4 regions of the Sinorhizobium sp. BJ1 genome follow, and region 1 is predicted to be linked to each of the others. Evidence: predicted binding sites of a transcription regulator. Region 1 holds the regulator's gene; each other region holds the start of a gene.

The links. The regulator LexA, encoded in region 1, represses DNA repair genes until DNA is damaged. The targets are predictions, from matches to a motif close to TGTTCNNNNTGTGTTCNG.
Region 2: a site for LexA is predicted at 1,403-1,420, ahead of CO676_RS01450 (DNA recombination protein RmuC). Genes of this name have one in related genera too.
Region 3: a site for LexA is predicted at 2,188-2,205, ahead of CO676_RS07725 (ribonuclease). Genes of this name have one in related genera too.
Region 4: a site for LexA is predicted at 2,097-2,114, ahead of CO676_RS04520 (sel1 repeat family protein). Genes of this name have one in related genera too.

The regions. Positions count from the first base shown of each region.
Region 1 covers NZ_NWTH01000005.1:454,916-458,834, reverse strand. The annotation lists gene CO676_RS36000 (DUF6538 domain-containing protein) at 9-254, opposite strand; tRNA gene CO676_RS10650 (tRNA-Asn) at 425-499, opposite strand; gene CO676_RS10645 (hypothetical protein) at 641-931, shown strand; tRNA gene CO676_RS10640 (tRNA-Cys) at 1,104-1,177, shown strand; gene lexA (transcriptional repressor LexA) at 1,622-2,332, opposite strand; gene CO676_RS35190 (hypothetical protein) at 2,575-2,742, opposite strand; tRNA gene CO676_RS10620 (tRNA-Ala) at 2,977-3,052, opposite strand; gene CO676_RS10615 (TIM barrel protein) at 3,173-3,919, opposite strand, start outside.
Region 2 covers NZ_NWTH01000001.1:287,124-291,042, reverse strand. The annotation lists gene fmt (methionyl-tRNA formyltransferase) at 1-627, opposite strand, end outside; gene def (peptide deformylase) at 812-1,336, opposite strand; gene CO676_RS01450 (DNA recombination protein RmuC) at 1,454-2,692, shown strand; gene CO676_RS01445 (ribokinase) at 2,744-3,643, shown strand.
Region 3 covers NZ_NWTH01000004.1:334,875-338,793, forward strand. The annotation lists gene CO676_RS07715 (thiamine pyrophosphate-binding protein) at 1-925, opposite strand, end outside; gene CO676_RS07720 (alpha/beta hydrolase) at 1,009-1,962, opposite strand; gene CO676_RS07725 (ribonuclease) at 2,218-2,991, shown strand; gene ettA (energy-dependent translational throttle protein EttA) at 3,109-3,919, shown strand, end outside.
Region 4 covers NZ_NWTH01000003.1:242,956-246,874, forward strand. The annotation lists gene CO676_RS04510 (PilZ domain-containing protein) at 150-581, shown strand; gene CO676_RS04515 (pyridoxal phosphate-dependent aminotransferase) at 666-1,787, shown strand; gene CO676_RS04520 (sel1 repeat family protein) at 1,815-2,081, opposite strand; gene CO676_RS04525 (DUF2147 domain-containing protein) at 2,659-3,000, shown strand; gene CO676_RS04530 (glutathione S-transferase N-terminal domain-containing protein) at 3,053-3,754, opposite strand.

The DNA of each region.
Region 1 (3,919 bases):
ACCGCCGCCTAGTAGCGCGCGAAAGCATGCTCGTTATTATTTCCGGCGAGAAGCGCGCGCCAGAAGTTCTCAGCCGCCTCGTGCACTTGCTCTGCCCGCTCCAAGGCCGCCTTCAGGTTGTTCGTCTTCAGCGACTTCTTAACGTGAGCCCGCTTATCGAGATGGGCGACAACGGTCGGAACACGGCGATAGTAGCGGTAGATGCCGCTCGCTGGATGTTTCACAACGTAACGTGAAAAATCATCCGACCTCATCGGATGCCGGTTCTCCACTGCCTTTGTAGGCCTAAAAGTACCCAAAAAGTACCCAGAATGGAAAAATCTAATCGTACTCCACGGGGCTTCACGCGTACGCATGTCACGGTAAGTCTTTGAAGATGCAATTAAAAAGGCCTGCACTATGAGGTGCAGGCCTTTTCTGAAACTGGCTCCCCGGGCCGGATTCGAACCGGCGACCTATCGATTAACAGTCGAGTGCTCTACCGCTGAGCTACCAGGGATCATCTGCGCCGCAGAAGTGAGGCTGCTAATACAAATGCTTTGTCGATTTGCCAAGCGGTTTTTCAAAAAAAATCTACGGTGCCGGTTGCGGGCCTGTGGAGAAAGCACCAACTGTTGGGAAGTTGGATGAAAGAGGCGTGATGACGAACGGCGGCAAGAAGAGGTACTTCGGCATCGATCCGCAAACGCGTCAAATCGTGCTCGGCAAGTGGCGGATCCCGTTGCCCGACTCGCCTGTATTGCGGATTTTGATCGGCTCGCTACTTGTTGTTTGCGGTCTGCTCGGCTTTCTGCCGGTCCTCGGCTTCTGGATGGTTCCGCTCGGCTTGCTCGTCCTGTCCCACGACATTCCTGCAGTGCGCCGTGCCCGCCGCAAGCTCGCCGTCTGGTGGGCCCGTCGACGGGGAACGCAGAATTCATCGGGGAAGTAGGCCACGCTCCGCAGCGACGCCGATTGAAACGCCATAAATCGCAGGCACCAACGGTGCCGCCTTGCAGGCTGTTCAAAGCTATTTGCGAATGTCCTTTTTAGACCTCTCCCTCTTGCGCTCCACATGGATTCGTTTTAAACGCCCGCCATCGCTCGATTTTCCGAGCACGAGAGGCCTCGTGGCGGAGTGGTGACGCAGAGGACTGCAAATCCTTGTACCCCGGTTCAATTCCGGGCGAGGCCTCCAAACAATTCCTTAAATATCACCGCTCAGCGCGATCGGTTTGAATCGCGCCGAAGGCCGGACATTCGAAAACGCCGGGTCGGCCTATCGCCCGCACCGGTCTCTACGCCTTCTCGACGTTCTCCGCCATGGCGTTCGCGTTCGCGCGCGAATTGCCGGCTTCCTTGATGATCTTTCGAGCCTGTTCTTCGGTGAGCTAGGGCTGTTCCGCAGCAACGCGGCGACGATCGCGCCCCGGGGATTTCCTGACCTCTGCCATGTGCTTCCTCCGACTTTCGCCGAATGACGGCGCCGAAGGAGGTAAGTCCCGTCTGTTGTGGCAGTGGGAACGACCGGGGGCTTGCCGGACGTGAGCGGTTCCAGGCAAAAGATAGTTCGGTGGTGGCCCTAATATTTGCGCCCGAGGCAGACGAACACTTAACAAGTCGCCAAGACTGCCCAAGCCGCTCAGTGATAGCGCCGCATCAGGCCGACGAGTTTGCCCTGAATCTTTACCCGGTCGGGACCGAATATCCGGGTTTCGTAAGCCGGATTCGCGGCCTCGAGTGCGATCGATGCGCCCTTGCGGCGGAATCGCTTCAAGGTTGCTTCCTCGTCGTCGATCAGCGCCACGACAATGTCTCCCGGGCTGGCGGTGCTCGTGTTTCGGATAATCACCGTATCCCCATCGAGGATGCCCGCCTCGATCATCGAATCGCCCTTGATTTCGAGCGCGTAGTGCTCGCCATTGCCGATCATCTCGACCGGTACGGAAATTTCGTGGGTGTTGTTCTGAATGGCCGAAATCGGCACGCCCGCGGCGATCCGCCCCATGACGGGCACCGTCATGGACGCGCTGTCGACCGGCGTCGGCGCAGGCTTCGGCGCGAGCGGGGGCTTGCCCAGGCTGCCCTCGATGACGCTCGGCGAGAAGCCGCGTCGCGGCTGAGAGGGAGCCGAATAGGCCTCGGGCAGTTTGATGACCTCGAGCGCACGGGCCCGATTGGGAAGCCGACGAATGAAACCGCGCTCCTCGAGCGCCGTGATCAACCGGTGGATGCCCGACTTCGACGCGAGATCGAGCGCATCTTTCATCTCGTCGAAGGACGGCGGGACCCCGGATTCCTTCATCCGTTCGTGAATGAACAGAAGCAATTCCTGTTGCTTGCGGGTCAGCATGCGCGTCACTCCAGATTCGCGAAACAAATCAAGAACAGAAACTATCCGTTCCATATGTGTTCCGCAAGCACTTAATATTCCGTGAACTTTAGCCGGGCGTCGAGGCGCGTCGCGGCAACCGGGAGCATTGCCGGACCGGAGTGACAAAGTGTTGGCGAGAGGCGCTTTCGGCGCAGCGTCGCACCTCGGGCGAACGTCCTCTTCGTCCGGGGGGACCTGCGCGTCGGCCTGACGAGCACTTCCTAGTAGGCGAGACGCAACCCGCCGGGGCTAAGAACGTCGAAATCAGGTTCAGGATAGGGGCCGTACCATTGGGTGTAGGTTGTGTTGCCCGTTGCACCCGTCGAAGCGCATCCTGAAAGTGTGAGAAGCGTGATTGCAGTGACGGCGATCAGAGATTTGAGGGGCATGATGTTCTCCACTTCCGGGAGTTGCCGATATGCAATGATGCCAGTAGCTAAGTCTCTCTCAAATCACGCTCTTTGGCAAGCGAGGGCCGATGCCAGAAGTCCGTTTCGGTCCGTGTAAACGCCGTGCCACCAACCTCCAGGGGTCCGGCCGGCGTTCCTTTACTTTCGGGACAGGCGATCGCGGCAGGTGAGGCGCGAATGCAGTTTCTGGTGGTGTTCCGGCGAGGGAAATCCTGGTGGAGTCGAAGGGAGTCGAACCCTCGACCTCCGCAGTGCGATTGCGGCGCTCTCCCAACTGAGCTACGACCCCAGCAAACCAAAGTATATAGGCGGATTTCACCGCCTTCGCCAGTCCATCCTTGTGCCGGGACGACCGCATGTTTTCCTAAAGTTGGGGTCGAGAAGGGTACGCGCCGCGGCGCCCGCTTCTTCACGGGGTGAGGATTTGCTCGAGTGTCGCGGCATCCTCGAGAAAGGCGGCCGGGTCGTCATTGGCGACGAATTCCAGCATCGCAAATCGCCGCCCGATCCAGCGAGACCGCGGAAGGGCGGAGAGGATCGTGCGCCAGTAGTCGGCCGCCGACGCCAAGGGAAAGCGGTTACGCTCCCGGTCCCAGGCGAAGACGTGGACATGGGACACATGCTGACCGACCCGCGCGACCTCGGCGAGCGCCTCCTCGACCGCGAGCCCGGGCCGCGGCTGCCAATAGAGATAGACATTGTCGTGGGCGATCGCCTCGATCAGGCGGCATGCCGAATCGGTCGTGTCCGTCAGGGATTGCGGATGATATTCCAACGACACGGTCACCTCGTGCCGCGCGGCCTCGGCGCCCATGTCGCGGATCGCATCTGCCGCAGCGCGTCTCTCAGCGGCGTTGTAGTCCTTGGAATCGCGCCGGCGCGTGCCGGGCCAAATGCGGATATTCGAGGCTCCGAGCGCGGTCGCACTTTCAACTGCGCGCACGAATTCGGAAAGGTCGTCGGTCGGTGGCGCGACGTAGGAGCCGTAGGATGTCGTCAGTCCAGCCCTTTTGCTGAGGCGCCCGACAATCCGGGCTATGGATGTCTTCCCGGGAGGAACATGAGCATCCCCCGCCCATTCGGCTGCGGCAATCCGGGCTTCTCTGGCCAGCTCGACAATTCTGTCCGGGGGCAAGCTACGGAAGGTGACGGTGCA
Region 2 (3,919 bases), on a different contig from region 1:
CTTGGCGATCTTGGCGGCGTAGACGACGCCTTCCTCGGGCTGCGGCGTCAGCGTCAGTTCGTCCGCCTCGAGCTTCGCCATCGCTTCCTTCATCAGCGCCGCCCCGACATGCATCAGCTTGTCGTGCAGTTCGCCGGCCGTCATCGTCTCGCCGATCGGCACAGTCTTTGTGAGGGCGACGGGGCCCGTGTCGAGCCCCTTGTCCATCTTCATCACCATCATGCCGGTTTCGCGATCGCCGGCCATGATCGCCCGCTGGATCGGTGCCGCACCCCGCCAGCGTGGCAGGAGCGAAGCGTGACCGTTATAGCAGCCGTGGCGGGTGCCCGAGAGGATTTCCTCCGGCAAAAGCAGACCATAGGCGACGACGACCGCGACATCGGCGTCAAAATCGCGAAAGGTCTGCCGATCCGCCGCGTCCCTGAAGTTGACGGGCGTCAACACCGGAACGCCGAGAAGTTCGGCCGCCTGATGCACCGGCGACTTCTTGAGATCCAGGCCGCGCCGGCCGCCGGGGCGCGGCGGCTGCGTATAAACGGCGGCGATCTCGTGGCGGGCCTCGACGAGGGCGGAGAGCGTCGGCACCGAGAATTCCGGCGTGCCCATGAAGATGATGCGAAGCGGCAAGGCGGTGAACTCCGTCTCTCTACAGCGCCGCGCGCCTTATCAGGCGCGCAAAGGTCGCTGTAGCACTTTGAATTGCTGCATGTCTTTGTCCTTAAATCGAAGTCGATTTAAGGAGACATGCAGTAGTCGCCCGAAACAGGGCAGCGGCTCCGGTTCAAGCGTCGCTCGACGCAGTGTGCGACGATCAAATCGCCTTGGCGCCGCGTGTCTTGGCTGCCTTGGTGAACTTGCGGATCACCATGTCGCGCTTAAGCTTGGAGATATAGTCGATGAACAGAACGCCGTTCAGATGATCGATCTCGTGCTGCAGGCAGGTGGCGAGCAGACCGTCGGCCTCGACCGATTGCTCCTTGCCGTCGCGGTCGCGAAATTCGACGGTGATCGCCGCCGGCCGCTCGACCTCGGCATAGTAGTCCGGAATCGACAGGCAGCCTTCCTCGTAGACCGAGCGCTCCTCGGAGGACCGGACGATCTTCGGATTGATGAAAACCAAAGGCTTCTTCTCTTCGCCCTCTTTCGAGACGTCGAGGACGAGCAGGCGTCTCGGCACGCCGATCTGGATCGCCGCGAGACCGATGCCGGGGGCGTCATACATGGTCTCGAGCATATCGTCGGCAAGGCGGCGAATGTCGTCGTCGATCGTCTCTACCGGCGTGGATACCTGGCGCAGAACGGGATCGGGAAGAATGATGAGCGGCTTGATCGTCATGCTGCTCCCATAGCCGATCTTTCAGTGCGGGCGCAAGAAAATTGCCGAGCGACAGCATCCACAGTTTGTTCTTGGTTTGATCTGGTTTTTGGATGCGAATCTGTTTAGGCTGCGGCCATGGAGCCCAATGCCTTTGCCTTCGACCAGCCGTTGTTCCTCATCGGCACCTTTCCCGTAACGGCTGGCCACCTGGTCACCGTTGCCGCTCTCCTGTTCGTTTTGCTAGCGATTGCATCCGCTCGCAGGGCGCGCGCGCTTGACGCCGACGACCGGGACCGGCAGCTATCGGCGCTCCTGGCGGCGCAGACCGAGATGCAGGGACGCATCGCCGCGATGGCGGAGGTGTTCGGCACGCGGCAGACAGAACTCAATCAAACGCTCAGCCAGCGCATCGACGGTATGACGCACCGGATCGGCGCCTCGATCAGCGAGCAGACGAAGGCGACGCATGAGAACCTGCGGCGGCTGCAGGAGCGGCTGGCGGTCATCGACAGCGCCCAGAACAACATCCAGTCGCTCGCGAAAGACATGGCCGGGTTGCAGAGCATTCTTGCCAACAAGCAGACACGCGGCGCCTTCGGCCAGTCGCGCATGGAGGCGATCGTCGCCGACGGCCTGCCCATGGGCGCCTTCACCTTCCAGGCGACGCTCTCGAACGGCGCGCGGCCGGATTGCATCATCCGCATGCCGAACGACCAGCCGCCGCTCGTCATCGACGCGAAGTTCCCGCTCGAAGCCTGGAACGCCATGCGCGATGCGCCGAGTGCCGAGCGGCGCCAGCAGGCGGCGCAGTCCTTCCGGCGCGACATGGAGGTGCACATTCGCGATATCGCCAGCAAATACCTGCTCGCCGGCGAAACGCAGGACACGGCCTTCCTCTTCGTTCCGTCCGAATCGATCTTCGCCGAAATCCACGAGCATTTCGAAGCCATCGTGCAGAAGGCCCATCGCCAGCGTGTCGTCATCGTCTCGCCGTCGCTGCTGCTCCTCTCCATCCAGGTGATCCAGGCGATCCTCAAGGATGCCCGCATGCGCGAGCAGGCGCATCTGATCCAGGGCGAGGTGGTGCGGCTCATGGAGGATTTGTCGCGGCTCGACGAACGGGTCAGAAAGCTGCAGGGGCACTTCGCCATGACGCAGAAGGACGTCGAAGACATCTTGATCTCCTCGGACAAGCTGACGCGGCGCGGCGCCAAGATCGAGGCGCTCGAGCTGCAAGCGGTCACGCCGGTCGCGCAGGACGCCAAGGCGGCGGGAGACAAGGCGACGGGCGACAAGGCTGCGGGCGACAGGGGTGACCGGACGGTCGACAACCGCATCGGGCAATTGAAGCTGCGGGTGGTTGACGAGGACTGACAGGCTCGGGCACTCTCCGGCAAAATCAGCAACCCGACGGGATACCTTCACATGATCACTGTCTTTGGGTCCATCAACATGGACCTGATCGCCACGACCGCACGCCTTCCGAAGCCCGGCGAAACCGTCGCCGGAACGGGCTTTTCCACCGCCGCCGGCGGCAAGGGCGCAAACCAGGCGCTGGCAGCCCGTCGCGCCGGTGCTTCTGTCCGCATGGCCGGCGCCGTCGGCTCGGACAGCTTCGCGGAAGGCGCGCTTGCCCTGCTCAAGGCTGCTGGCACCGACCTTGGCCTCACCAAGACCGTCGGCGCACCGACCGGGACCGCGCATATCCTCGTCGGCGGCGATGGCGAGAACGTCATCGTCGTCGTCGCCAGCGCCAATGCCACGGTGAGCGAGGGCGACGCGGTTTCCGCCGTCGAGCAGATGTCGGCCGGCGACACGCTGATGCTGCAGCTCGAAATTCCCGCTGCCTCGATGGAAAAGGCGCTCGTAGAGGCAAAACGCCGCGGCATCCGCTCGATCATTAATATCGCGCCGCTGACGCCGGAGGCCGCCCGCCTCGGCCGCATGGCCGATATCGTGATCGCCAACGAGACCGAGTTTGAGCTGCTCGCGGGCAGAAGCGGGATCGCCGGCGCCGAACGGGAAGCGGCGATAAAAGGCCTCCACGATGAAACCGGACAAACCGTCATCGTCACGCTCGGCGCCGAAGGGGTTGCCGCCGCCCATCAGGGCGAAATCCATCGCGCCAGGGGGCTGGCCATTGAGCCGGTCGACACTGTCGGGGCCGGCGATACGTTCTGCGGCTATCTCGCGGCGAGCCTCGACGCGGGCCTCGCCTTCCCCGATGCGCTGCGCCGCGCCGCGGTTGCCGGGTCGCTCGCCTGCCTGAAAGCGGGAGCGCAGCCGTCCATACCGCTCGACTCCGAGGTCGCCGCGCGTCTTTGACCCGCGACAGCCAATTTCTGCCCGTTTCGCAATCTGGATAGGATTTGGCGCGGCAACGATGCTTGCCGCGCAGAATCCACTTTGGAGGGCCAGGAATTGGCCCGGATATTGGCCGTATTTTAATCTTTGATGATCTATCCAGATTGCGAGCGGCCCACGCGCAGCGGGCCGCTTCGTTCGTGCCGGTCGGCATCACGCGCTCCATGAGGGAGCTTCACCCATAATTTGGAATGTCATGCCGCAGGCACAAACCTGCGGACCTCTCGTGCGTGAGGA
Region 3 (3,919 bases), on a different contig from region 1:
GATAGACGCGGCCGAGTTCCGACGGATCGGGATGAACATGCACCAGCGTCTGCTTCGGATAGGGCACGTCGACGAGGGTGTAGGAGGAGGAGGGCATTTCCGAGAGGCGGCCGCCCAGAAGCAGGATGAGGTCGGCCTCCTTGATTTCCTTCGCCAAGGCCGGATTGACGCCGATTCCGACGTCGCCCGCATACATCGGGTTGAGGTGATCGAAGAGCATCTGACGGCGGAAGGAGCAGCCGACGGGTAGATGCCAGCGTTCGGCGAACTGCTGGAAATCGGCAACGCTTTCGGCCGACCAGCGGGTGCCGCCGAGAATAGCGATCGGCCGCTTCGCGTCCGCGAGGAGCGCGGAAAACCGGGCGATCTGGCTGGATCCCGGATGGCTCTCGACCGGCTGGTAGGCGCGTGCGGCAGGGGCTTCGGCGCTCTCGGTCAGCATGTCTTCGGGCAGCGTCAACACCACCGGCCCGGGCCGGCCGGAGGTCGCGACGGCAAAGGCGCGCGTCACGAATTCCGGTATGCGCGCCGGGTCGTCGATCTCGCCCACCCATTTTGCGACCTCCGTCAGGGCGCGGCGATACTCGATCTCCTGGAAGGCCTCGCGTTCGCGGGCGTCGCGCTGCACCTGGCCGATGAAGAGGATCATCGGGATCGAATCTTGGCGGGCGACATGGAGCCCGGCCGAGGCATTGGTCGCGCCGGGGCCGCGCGTGACCATGCAGATGCCCGGTTCGCCGGTCAGCCGGCCCCATGTGTCCGCCATCATCGCCGCACCGCCTTCCTGGCGGCAGACGACGACGTCGATGTCGGTGTCGTAGAGCGCATCCAACACGGCCAGATAGCTTTCGCCCGGCACGCAGGAGATGCGTCTCACACCGTTTGCGACCAGCGCCTCGACCACCAGTTGCCCACCCGTTTTCATGTCAGCACCTCCCAATGCGTTTCTTTCATTCCGAGTTCAGATCGCCGGCGCGCCACCATCAACGTCGGACCGGACGATCTATGTCACATTCGTTCGATTGCGCGGCTTTCCGCGCCGACGGCTTCCAGGCACCAGCGGACGAAGTCTTCCGTCGCGGTCTCGCGGCCGATTTCGTTGAGCGTCTCGTGGCGCATCCCCTGGTAGATCGTGACCGTCACATCTGTCATGCCGCGCGCCTTCATGCGTCGGCCGAGCCAGCCGATGGCGTCGCCGTTCATGGTTGAAGGATCGGCGCTACCACCGACCAGATGGACCGGCAGCTTCGCGGGCAAACGGGCAAGCCGGTCGGACCGCGCGCCGGCAAAGGCAAGTTCGAAAACGTCGATCCAGAGCGACACGCTGGCATCAAAGCCGCAAAGCGGATCGGCGACATATTTGGAAACTTCATCCTGGTCGCGCGACAGCCAGTCGAAATCCGTCTTCCGGTCGGCAATGGCCTTGCTCCACGCACCGAAGGTGAGCTTCGACAGCAGCGGGCTTGGAACGTCCGAGCCCTTCAGCATCCGCTCGATCGCAAGGATCGCCAGGGCGCCTCGGCCGGCGAGACCAGGGCGGAAGTTGGAATTCCAGACGGCCAGAGCGTCATAGAGTTCTGGGTCGCTCTCGGCGGCGTTGAGGGCGATCAGTCCGCCCATCGAATGGCCGAAAAGTACTATCGGCAGGCCGGGATGATTGGTAACGGCCATCTCGCGCATGTGGCGCAGATCAGCGATCACCTTTTCGAAGCCGCCGCGCTGGGAGAATAGACCAAGCTGCGCATCCGGCGCGCGGCTCTCGCCGTGGCCGCGATGGTCGTATGCATAGACATGGAATCCATGCCTGGCCATGGTTTCGGCAAAGCGGGCGTAGCGGCCGGAATGTTCGGCCAGCCCGTGGCTGATCAGCAGGATGCCCTCCGCTGCATCGCAAGCCGGCCAGTGGCGCCAGCCGAGCGTCGCGCCTGTCGGGCTCTGAAGCGTCCTTAGTTGCCCGAACATGTGCCTCACTCCCATACAAATCGCCAGGCCTGAATGCGCTCGCCAAGTTGAGGCAGCCCTTGCTCATTGACAGGGCGGGAGACTCCAGTGCGCCGAACACTCCGCGAGATATCAAATCGATTTGGCTGGCAAAGGCAATCGCTGCTTGTTGCTTCTTGCATGAGATCAGAACGAATTCGGAGAGATATATTGGGGGTTGCAAGTTTCCCGCTTTTGTTGATATTTTGTTCTTGTTTTGTTTTGCTGGAGGCCAATATGGCAGTGCGGGCTATGATACAGGTGGTGAGAGTTGCAGTGCTTGCTCTGGGTTTGGGGCTGTCGTCCCTCGCCGCAGCGGAGGAGGCGCCGGGTGAAGAGGCGAAGACGGCGCCGGCAATCGGGACGACGCAATATGTGCTGGCGGTCAGCTGGCAGCCGGGCTTTTGCGAGACGCGGCCGACGCGCAAGGAATGCGTCGACCAGACGTCCGAGCGGTTCGATGCCACGCATTTTTCGCTTCACGGCCTTTGGCCTTTGAAGAAGAGCTATTGCGGCGTGGAGGCGGAGCTGAAGGCGCAAGACCGCAAGGGCGATTGGCTCGACCTGCCGAAGCTCGCCATGGCGGACGAGACCGCAGCGCGTCTGCTCGTCGCCATGCCGGGAGTAAAGTCCGGCCTCGACCGGCACCAATGGCTGCGCAGCGGCACCTGCCAGACCGAGAATGCGGAAGCATATTTCTCGCTGCAGTTGCGTCTTCTCGACCAGCTGAACGGATCGGCAGTGAGAGCCCTCTTTGCCGACAAGATCGGTTCGGAGATCGGCGAGCTGCAGATCAAAGCGGCCTTCGACCAGAGTTTCGGGGCGGGGGCTGGCGACCGGGTACGCATGCGCTGCCAGACCGTCGACGGCCGCAGCGTGATCACCGGACTGACCATCGGACTTTCCGGTGATCTCTCTGACAGGGCGGACCTTGGAAGCCTGATGAAAGCGGCCGGGCCGACCGAGTTCAAATGCGCCAAGGGGATCGCCGACGCAGCCGGACGAGGCTGAGCGGAAGGCCTCATCGCAACGAAGGAACGGCGCGGGGCAGGCCTTTGGCGATTGCCCCGCCACCATAATTCGCCTACATAGCGGGCAAATTTTCCTTCCGATGCGGAGCATCCCTTTATGGCACGTCAGTTCATCTATCACATGGCCGGGCTCAACAAGGCCTATGGCAACAAGAAGGTCCTGGAGAACATCCATCTGTCGTTCTACCCGGACGCCAAGATCGGCATTCTCGGCCCCAACGGCGCCGGTAAGTCGACCGTTCTCAGGATCATGGCCGGGCTCGACCACGAATATACCGGCGAGGCCTGGGTCGCCGAGGGCGCGACGGTCGGCTATCTGCCGCAGGAGCCTCAACTCGATGCGCAGAAGAACGTGCTAGAGAACGTCATGGAAGGGGTGGCTGCGAAGAAGGCGATCATCGACCGCTACAACGAACTGATGATGAACTATTCCGACGAGACGGCGGAAGAGGGCGCGAAGCTCCAGGACATCATCGACAGCCAGAACCTCTGGGACCTCGACAGCCAGGTTGAGATGGCAATGGACGCGCTGCGTTGCCCGCCGGGCGACGCCGAGGTCACCAACCTGTCGGGCGGTGAGAAGCGCCGCGTCGCGCTCTGCAAGCTGCTGCTGGCGCAGCCGGACCTGTTGCTGCTCGACGAACCGACGAACCATCTCGACGCCGAGACGATCGCCTGGCTCGAAAAGCACCTGCGCGAATATCCGGGCGCCGTGCTGATGATCACGCACGATCGCTACTTCCTCGATAACGTCACCGGTTGGATTCTCGAGCTCGATCGCGGCCGCGGCATTCCTTATGAGGGCAACTATTCCGCCTATCTGCAGGCAAAATCCAAGCGCATGACTCAGGAAGGCCGTGAAGAGGCGACCCGCCAGAAGGCCATCAGCCGCGAGCAGGAGTGGATCG
Region 4 (3,919 bases), on a different contig from region 1:
TGAAGGAAACTGACTGTCGACCTTGCAGGCGTCTCGCGCCTCACGGGTGCCGGCAAATGACTTGCCGGCGTCTGGCAAACTCCCTTGGGCCGGCGGGCGTAAGACCGCGTGACGTGTCTTGGGCGTACGCCGCTACCGGAGCACGACGCATGCTGCAGTCGACCATGTATTCGCTTGTCCCATCTCCGCTCTACGAGCGGCGCTACGACCGCTTCGCGATCGGGCATGCCGCAACGCTGATGTCGGTGCGGCCGGCCCTCGGCGGCGTGTCGATCCACGCTTGCAAGATGATCGATATCTCGCGCGGTGGAGCGAGTTTCTCCGTAAGCACGACAATCGGCCTGTCTTCGCATTACTATCTCCACATCATCGGAACGAATTTCCGGATTGGCTGCGCCGAGGTCCACCGGCGGGACAACCGAATCGGCGTGCAATTCATCAAGGCCATCGACGAGACTTTCCTTCACCAAATCGTACGCCACGAATTTTTCACGGGTCAGTCCGGCAACGCCAAACCTAGGCCCAGCGCCTATCGCCCCGCACCTGCGAGGCAGACTGTCGCATTGCCGGGCAGAAGCTGACCGCAGTCACTTTTGCGCATTCCGCTCGGCGTCGCGATGCGATAACTTCCGCGGCGCTTTTCGAACGGAGCTCAGGTTATCCAGATGTCTGCATTCTCTCGTTTCACGCCGCTTGTCCAATCCCTGCCGGCCACGATTCCGTTCGTCGGTCCGGAAGCGATCGAGCGGCAGCGCGGCCGCGGGATCGCGGCCCGCATCGGCGCCAACGAGAGCGGATTCGGCCCGGCCGATTCGGTATTGCGCGCCATTGAGCGAGCCGCCAGCGAAACCTGGAAATATGCCGATCCCGAAAATTACGACTTGAGGCATGCGCTCGCGGCGCATCTCGGTACATCGCCGGCCAATATTGCCGTCGGAGAGGGAATCGACGGTCTGCTCGGGCAGATCGTCCGCCTCGTCATCGAGCAGGGCATGCCGGTGGTCACTTCATTCGGAGGCTATCCGACTTTCAATTACCACGTCGCAGGCCATGGCGGCCGGCTCGTCACCGTACCTTACGTCGATGACCGCGAAGACCTCGATGGCCTGCTTGCGGCCGTGAAGCGCGAGGCGGCGCCGCTCGTCTATTTTGCCAATCCCGACAATCCGATGGGGAGCTGGTGGCCGGCCGAACGCGTCATCGAGTTCGCGGCCGCCCTGCCGGAAACGACACTGCTCATCCTCGACGAAGCCTATTGTGAAACGGCTCCGCCCGAGACTCTGCCGCCGATCGATAGCCTGATCGACCGGCCGAACGTCATCCGAACCCGCACCTTCTCCAAGGCCTATGGTCTCGCCGGCGCGCGCGTCGGCTATGCGCTGACGACGCCGGGTACCGCACAGGCCTTCGACAAGATCCGCAATCATTTCGGCATGAATCGTGTCGGTGTCGCTGCGGCGATCACCGCGCTTTCCGACCAGCAATATCTGAAGGAAGTGACGCAGCGGATCGCGGCGTCGCGCGACCGGATCGCGCGCATTGCGCGTCATGCCGGGCTTCTGCCGCTACCCTCGGCGACGAATTTCGTCGCTGTCGACTGCGGACGGGATGCGGCCTACGCCCGGGCGATCGTCGACCGGCTGATGAACGATCACGGCATCTTCATCCGTATGCCGGGCGTCGCGCCGCTCAATCGCTGCATCCGCATCAGCACGGGGCCTGACGCCGAGATGGAATTGCTCGAGTCCGCCCTGCCCGCAGTGCTCAAGAGCCTGGCCGAGACTTAGAGCGACTGCCGCGCGCCTCGTATGGGATCAATGCACGGTCATCCATTCGCGTGCCGCGCGCAGGGCCGCGGCAAGGTCGGTCTTGCTCATCGTCGCCGCAAGGTCGGCGCGAAGGTCGGCTGCGCGGTCCGAGCCTTTGATGGCGGCGATGTTCAGCCACTTATGGGCGGCCACCAGGTCGACCGGTCGGCCGCGACCGGTCGCATAGGCGAGGCCCATTTCGCAAAGAGCGTCGGCCCGGTTTTCGCCGCCCAATGCCGCATCCGACGTGATCTCGAAGTGAAAGCGTGCCATTTGTCTTGTCCCTGTCGTTCTTTGTTGGTTCAGCCGAAGCGGCACGCCCCTTCGGGGCGCGCCCGGCTTCAGTTGCTTGTTTATTGTCCCTGTTTCAGTCTTGCCTCTTGGCGGGCTTTCCGGTAACGCGCCGTCTTCTGCGGCGTCGGCTCCGGTCTGATTTGGCGGGGCGTTGTCTCCGCTCGTCTTATGGTTCGAGTATGCCCCGGGGCCTTCAATACGCGCTTAAAATGCATGATTAATTTGCCGCAAACAAAGTTCAAACACTTGGTAAACTTGGGTTTTTGTTAAGCATCGGAGCGCCTGGGGGACCGACAAACCGGTTCAAAATTTACGAAAAATTCAATCTCGGATTTCAACCGATCGCTAACCAAGAACAAATCTGCCGCTCGACCGCTGGCGCCTTCCGCGACGCATAACCAGCGTTCAGCCGCGGCTATTTTCGCGCTGCTGGCACGTATTTACCTTTACGTACGCGTAAGTTATCGTGCAGCGCTCAGGCGGCGAGGAGGCCGCCGGTGCGAGGTATCCAGATCGCGGCGGCTGGCAGCCGACCGCCTCCAAAGGAGGACTTTGAATGATTCGAACTTTGCTCGTCAGCGCGGCGCTCGCCTTCGGAGTGGTGGGAGCGGCTCAAGCCGCCGAACCAATTCTCGGCAACTGGAAGACAGCGAGCGGAGCCACGGCGGAAATCGCCCCATGCGGTGGCGCCTTCTGCGTGACGCTGAAGACGGGCAAGCACGCCGGCAAACGCATCGGCAACCTTGCCGGAACCGGTGGCAGCTACAGCGGCGAGATCACCGACCCGGAAAACGACAAGACCTATAGCGGTTCGGGTTCGGTCGACGGCAATTCGCTGAAGATGAAAGGCTGCGTGCTTAAAGTGCTGTGCAAGTCCCAGACCTGGACGCGGCTTTAGTTCTTTCAGAATCAAGCGAGGGCGGTCTGCCGTGGCCGCCCCCGCCGTCGTTTCAGCGGGCGCGCTGCCCGAACAGGATTTTCTGCGCTTCCTCGTCCTCGGCAAGGCTCTTCTGACGGGCTCGCTCTTCCTTGCCCACCTCGATCGCCGTCTGGACAGCCGGTCGGGCGAGCATCGTGTCGAACCAGCGCTTCAGGTTCGGGAAATCATTGAGATCCTGGCCCTGGTTCTCGTGCGGGATCACCCAACCGATGGCGGCCATGTCGGCGATCGAATATTCACCGGCAAGGAACGGCCGATCGATGAGCCGCTTGTTCATGACGCCATAGAGACGGTTCACTTCATTGGTGTAACGGTCGATGCCGTATCGGATCTCCTCCGGCGCATAGAGCCGGAAATGATGGGCCTGCCCCGCCATCGGGCCCAGACCGCCAACCTGCCAGTAGAGCCATTGCTCGACCTCGACGCGGGCGCGCTCGTCGGCCGGGTAGAACTTCCCGTATTTGCGGCCGAGATATTGCAGGATCGCGCCGGATTCGAAGATCGATATCGGCTCGCCGCCCGGACCGTCCGGATCGATGATGGCCGGCATGCGGTTGTTTGGCGATATCCTCAGGAAATCCGGCGCGAATTGGTCGCCGCGGCCGATATTGATGTATTTGACCGCATAGGGAACGCCGAGCTCCTCCAGCATGATGGTGATCTTCCAGCCGTTCGGTGTCGGCCAGTAATAGAGCTCGATGGGAGCGGTCATAGGCGGTGTCTCCTAAGGTTGCGGGGCACACACACGTAGGAACGCACGCCGGCGCCGGCAAGAGCACGGCGCCCAAGATGAACGGCAGATGAACGAGCATCTCAGCAAGAATTCAGTTTGGTTGTGCGAAAAGACGCTCAATCGATTTGAACGCGCTCCAGCCCA